DNA from 2 places in the Exiguobacterium sp. s143 genome. Region 1 is predicted to be linked to the other one. Evidence: predicted binding sites of a transcription regulator. Region 1 holds the regulator's gene; the other holds the start of a gene.
The links. The regulator Rex, encoded in region 1, represses fermentation and respiration genes when NADH is low (regulators of the CRP and FNR family bind a similar motif). The targets are predictions, from matches to a motif close to TTGTGAAATATTTCACAA.
Positions count from the first base shown of each region.

Region 1 (3,230 bases):
ATTCGTTCCAAATCTCATCGATGACACGGTTCCGGTCATTGAGTTCCGCCTGCTCTTGATCGTAATAGCCGATCGAGACGCCGGTTCCGAAACGGAAATCACCGAAGAGGGGGCGCAAGCGACCGACGAGGACTTTTAGAAGCGTCGACTTTCCGATTCCGTTTGGGCCGACGAGTGCCAGTGATTCACCGCGTTGCAAGCGGAACGTGATGTCTTTTGAGACAGCTTCTTCGTAACCGATCGCCAGTTGATTGACTTGAAGAACGTCGTTCCCACTTTGTTTTTCAATCGGGAAGGAGAGGACCGTACTACGCTCATCCCCATCTGGTCGATCGAGCCGGTCGACCTTCTCGAGTCGTTTTCGGACACTTTGGGCACGTTTGGTCGTCGTCGCCCGGGCGATGTTCCGTTGAATAAAGTCCTGCATCTTTGCAATCTCTTCTTGCTGCTGTTCAAACTGCTTCATTTCCTGATCGTACAAGGCCGCTTTTTGCTCCAAGTACTTCGTATAGTTCCCCGTGAACTTACGACAGACATTGCGCGACAGTTCGTAGACGACATTGACGACTTGGTCGAGGAAGTACCGGTCGTGCGAGACGATCAGGACGGCACCACGATAACCACCGAGGTAGCTTTCAAGCCAAGCAAGCGTATCGATATCGAGGTGGTTGGTCGGCTCATCGAGAATGAGGAGCTCTGGTGCTTGCAGGAGCATCTTTGCTAAGGCAAGCCGTGTCCGTTGACCACCGGATAATGTCTGAATCCGGCGCGAGTAATCATCCGGATAAAAGCGCATGCCGTGCAAAACGGAGCGGATATTTGCTTCGAACTGATAACCACCCGCTTCTGAGAAGTCGTGTTGCGCTTGATCGTATGTCTTCAAGAGACGATCGTAAGCGACCGGGTCGTTCAAGATATGCTCCATACCCATTTCGATTTCCATCCGGCGCAATGTCCGTTCTTGTTCTTGGAGATGTTCAAAGACGGTCAGCATCTCGTTCCAGATCGTCTCGTTCGATTCGAGACCACTGTCTTGCGCGAGATAACCGATTTTGACATCCTTGCCTTTCATGATGTCACCCGAGTCATGACTGAGTTCGCCAGCGATGATTTTGAGCAAGGTCGATTTACCGGCACCGTTTCGTCCGACGAGCGCAATCCGGTCCCGCTCTTGTACTTCCAATTTGATATTTTCTAAAATCGGCTCGACGCCGAATGATTTCGAGAGTTGGTTGACTTGTAAGAGTATCATTTCCATCCATCCTTCCACCCTTTAGTCTATCACGAACAAAAGCGCGAGGTCCTGCGGAATATATTATTTGTGACTCTATGTGAAGTGGTTTACAATCAAGGAGAGTAGAAAGCTTTTTGCAAAGATTTGGGTGCCACGATGGATGTGGCCGAAGGGGGAACTGCAGGATGAATGGACCAGACACAAAAATTCCACAAGCGACAGCAAAACGGTTGCCGCTATATTATCGCTTCATCCAAAGTTTATACAATTCAGGCAAGCTCCGCGTCTCTTCTGCTGAGTTAAGCGAGGCGGTGAAGGTTGATTCAGCAACGATTCGTCGCGATTTTTCCTACTTTGGGGCATTAGGGAAGAAGGGGTATGGATACAACGTTCAACATCTCTTAACGTTTTTCCGCAAAACCTTGAATCAAGATGAGGTGACGAATGTTGCCTTAATCGGGGTCGGTCATCTCGGAACAGCGTTTGCAAATTATAACTTTTTAAAGAATAATAGTACTCGGATAGTCGTTGCGTTTGATGCGGACGAAGAGAAGGTCGGAACAACGACGCATGACGTTCCAATCTATCATGTTTCGGACATGAAAGAACAAATCGAAGCGAATCAGGTCGATGTTGCCATCTTGACGGTTCCATCCCAGTTCGCGCAGTCAGTAGCGGATGAGTTAGTCGAGTATGGTGTGACAGGCATCCTGAACTTTACGCCTGCACGGTTGAACGTGCCAGCGAGCGTCCGGGTCCATCACATTGATTTATCGATCGAGTTGCAGTCGTTAGTTTATTTCATGAAGCATTATTCGCAATCAGCTGAAGGAGTGAAATCATAATGGAAAACCTTATTCCGCTCACACTAGGTATCGGACCTGCGAGCATCGGATTAATCGCGGTCGTCGCATTGATCATTTTCGGACCGAAGAAGTTACCAGAATTCGGACGCGCTGCAGGTCAGACATTGAAAGAGTTCAAGAATGCCACGAACGGCATCATGGACGACGATAAAAAGGACGAACCGAAAGAGAAGTGATTGAATCATGACGGTTGATCAAGAGCAAAGCATGACGTCGCACCTTGACGAACTGCGTAAGCGGATCGTCTGGTCGCTTATCATCGTCGTCGTCCTGTTCGCTGTCGCATTTCCGCTCGTCCGACCGCTCGTTCGCTTCTTGCAAGCGGACTTAAAAGAGCTCGGCATCGGTTTGAATGCCTTCAACGTCGCCGATCCTTTAATGTTGTATTTAAATCTTGCGTTCATCATTGCGCTGATTTTAGCGTCACCGTTCTGGATGTATCAACTCTGGGCATTCGTCCGACCAGGACTTTATGACAAGGAGCAAAAAGCGACATTGACGTATATTCCGGTCATCTTCTTTCTATTTTTGGCTGGCGTAGCCTTCTCGTATTTCTGGTTGCTTCCCTTCTTGCTTGAAGTCTCAACGGATCTCGGGAAAGAGCTTGGAATCGAACAAGTCATCGGAGTGGAGAACTACTTCAGTTTCTTAATCCGATTGACGATGCCGTTCGGTCTTCTGTTCCAATTGCCGGTCGTGACGATGTTCCTGACGCGTCTTGGTCTCGTGACGCCATATTTCATGCGAAAGAATCGGAAATATGCGTACTTTGTGCTGTTCGTCGTTGCGGCATTGATCGCACCGCCGGATGTGACGTCACACTTGATGATCTCGGTGCCATTGTTCGTTCTCTATGAGATCAGCATCTTGATTTCTGCGCGGACGTACAAAAAGGTCTTGATCCTCGAGCAACAGGCAGAGCTTGAACGACAGGCGGATTTGATGCGTGAATTGAATAAATGAATCGTGAATTCCTTCCGACGATTTTGGAAGGAATTCTTTTTTATGAAAGCGTTATTTTTATATTGATAAAGCAGTTAGCGATGCGTATACTAAAGATAATTCATGGGGGCTTAGCTCAGCTGGGAGAGCGTTTGGCTGGCAGCCAAAAGGTCGTCGGTTCGATCCCG
Region 1 covers NZ_JACSMX010000001.1:1,564,712-1,567,941, reverse strand. The annotation lists gene KNQ03_RS08150 (ATP-binding cassette domain-containing protein) at 1-1,252, opposite strand, end outside; gene KNQ03_RS08145 (redox-sensing transcriptional repressor Rex) at 1,420-2,079, shown strand; gene KNQ03_RS08140 (twin-arginine translocase TatA/TatE family subunit) at 2,079-2,276, shown strand; gene tatC (twin-arginine translocase subunit TatC) at 2,284-3,063, shown strand; tRNA gene KNQ03_RS08130 (tRNA-Ala) at 3,168-3,230, shown strand, end outside.

Region 2 (3,230 bases), on a different contig from region 1:
TTTCAATCGGACTACGACGTGATATCCGCTTTGTTCTCATGATAACAAATATTCATTCTTTGCCGATACTGATATCCTACGGATACCATGCGAAAAAGCTGTAGCACTTTTTTTGCTACAGCTTCTTTCCACACCATCTGAAGAACTTAGACATACTTCTTCATCCAAATATCATCACGATATGTGCCGTCTTCTAATTTTACGGAATCTGGATCTTCGGCATATACTTCAAAACCGAGCGACTCATAAAGATTTTGTGCGGCTTCGTTTCCTGATAAAACGGCAAGAATGACTTGCTCGACGTCCGGTAACTTCTTCGCTTCCTCGATTAAGGCTTCCATTAAAGCGCGACCAGTACCTCCGCGATATTCAGGTGATACGTATACTCCAGAAATCATCGCTTTATGCGATTCACGTGACAATTCATATGGTTTGACCTGACCAAACCCAAACAATGTATCACCGTCGAACATACCAAGCCAAACCTCATCGGAGTCGGGTTCTCCCTCAAGTCCTTCTTGTACTTCGCGGAGCGGGGTTTGCTGTTCATCATCAAACGAATGACCGAATGCATCTGGATGATTTTTTAATCCCTCAAGGCGTAGATTCCAGTATTGTTCTGCATCCTCTTTAGTTAGTTTTCGAAAAGTATACATGACTGTCGGTTCTCTCCTTTTTGGGTATCATGACGTACAAAAAAATGACGTAAAAATGCTTCTATCTCTTACTTAACCCTTTTCTAGTAAAATAAAACCTAGATTTTTTTCTTTTTACTACCGGACGAATAGATGTGATTTTTGATGTATTCGTTCTCTACATCAAAAAAACTCAAGTGTGGACAATATGAAGCAAGTCCGACACTTGAGTTTTTTGCTACTTTATTTCGTAATACCTTCATCATGATGCGTACGCTTATCCTTGCAAGACGGGTTCAAGCGTCTGACGTAATACATCAGCAGAATGATGGAATTTCTTCAACTCTTCATCCGTCAATGAGACTTCAATGATTTCACGCACACCTTGACGATTGATGATGGCAGGAACTCCAATATGGATACCGGAAATTCCGTACTGCCCATCGACATGCGCACCGACCGTCAACAGACAGTTCTCATTTCCGAGGATGGCACGAACGATCCGAACGAGCCCAAGCCCAATCGCATAATAGGTTGCCCCTTTGCGCTCGATGATATGATAAGCAGCATCTCGGACGTTGATGTAGATTTGATCAAGATCTGCTTGAGAATAACGATCGTCTTCAGCAAGTAGTTCATCAATCGTTTTTCCATAAATACGGCTGTTACTCCAGGCAGCGAATTCCGTATCACCATGTTCGCCAAGAATATAGGCATGGGCATTTCGGGAATCAATGTGAAAGTATTCTCCGAGCATTTGACGCAGGCGTGCTGTATCAAGCACCGTTCCTGATCCAAATACGCGGGATTTCGGAAGACCAGAATATTTCCAGGCAAGATGCGCCATGATATCAACCGGATTAGAAGCCACGACGATGATACCATCAAAATCGGAATCCATGATTTGACGAATCATTTCTTTCATGATCAACGCATTCTTTGCAACGAGATCGAGTCTTGTCTCACCTGGTTTTTGTGGAGCGCCTGCCGTGATGACGACGACTTCCGCTTCGCGGCAGTCCGCGTAGTCGCCAGCCCATATTCGCATCGGTGAAGAGCTAAATGGTGTTCCGTGGTTTAAGTCCATTGCCTCGCCCTCTGCTTTGGCTTTGTTGACATCAATGATGACAAGTTCTTCACAAAGTCCAGCTGTTGACATCTGATAGGCAAAGCTTGAACCGACTGCACCAGCTCCAATGAGGGCTACTCGTGTCACTTTCGCATGTAATTCCATATCGTTATGTCCACCCTTCCATTCGTCCTAAGAGTTTGTTAACTATCTCACAAGTAAATTGTAACATCTTTCACATTCTTTGTATCATGTGAAATTAATCACATTTGTCCATTTTGTGTCATTGATATCCTAACATAAGGAATTACATACTCATATACTTTCCAGTTACCAAAATCGAACGATGATAAACCCGATTCCGCTTGCCAAACCACTCGTTAAGACATTGACAGCGTCATTCCCTAAAAATCGAATGCCTGAAACGTAAGCTGTCGGTTGACCATGGTGCTCTCGCTTTTCCGTGTATTCCCCACAAATCGTACATCGGTAAACGCGTTGCCCTACTGCTCCAAATAGTGTATCCAGTAGGCTCCCGAGTACACCGATACTTGTTACGAGTAAGACGTGTCTTAAAGAAAGAGAAAATATCCAATGCGCTGCTACAGCGATGAACGCAGCTCCTGCAATCGTACCGATCGTTCCAATCAGCGACATCGCTCCACTTGTTCCTGCTGGTACCCGTCGTAACGTTTTGAGAGACCACGGATCACGTCTTGAGAGCGGTCCGATTTCAGATGCCCACGTATCAGCATTCGATGCTGCGATGACGAATAGAAATAACAAGAGATACGCAAAATCCATCGTCATGGCATACGCTAAGGCAGCAACGAACGCTACCCCTCCATTCGCAAGGACTTGCCATCCGTCACGCGCGCCGTCTTTCTCAACGATGGAGTCGACCGATTGTTTTCTAGATCGTCCGACCTTCGATAACAAGCTCGAGCTACCAAAGAAGAGTAAGAGTACTACTAATCCTTGCCAACCGAATCCGAATGAGACACCACTACCGACGAGCAGGGTCATGATCGCACCACTTGTCGTCAATAAACGAAAAGATCGTCCGGTCCAAGCCAGCAATAGACAAAACAAAATGGTCGCGCTTAGCATCGGATGACCTCTAAGTCAGTAACGATCAGGTCAACTGGAATATCAAAGGCTTCCACTTCGAAATCTGAAAGAAGTTGTTCAGAAAAGGCAATCGATACTTTGCAACCTGTATATGTCACGAGTGCACGATCGTAATAGCCTCCTCCCCACCCTAACCGATATCCGTCCCGTCGATAAGCACGACCCGGAACAAGGCAAAGCTCTGCTTGAGCAAGTGAAGCGCGACGTGCTGAAGCGGTCGGTTCAGCAATCCCCATCTGATTTGCATGCAGTTGATCTTCTGGTCCATGTTCATAAAAGACCATCTCGTCTCCGACTACTTTTGGTATCAAGACCGTCTTTCCCTCTTGCCACGCTTGTTCAATCAGCATTCTTGTATCACATTCATTTCGAAAAGCTAACGTGATCGCGACACA
Region 2 covers NZ_JACSMX010000002.1:216,293-219,522, reverse strand. The annotation lists gene KNQ03_RS09335 (GNAT family N-acetyltransferase) at 147-656, opposite strand; gene KNQ03_RS09330 (L-lactate dehydrogenase) at 913-1,869, opposite strand; gene KNQ03_RS09325 (DUF92 domain-containing protein) at 2,035-2,814, opposite strand; gene KNQ03_RS09320 (5-formyltetrahydrofolate cyclo-ligase) at 2,808-3,230, opposite strand, start outside.
Region 2: the regulator Rex is predicted to act here: its motif matches at 1,956-1,973, upstream of KNQ03_RS09330 (L-lactate dehydrogenase).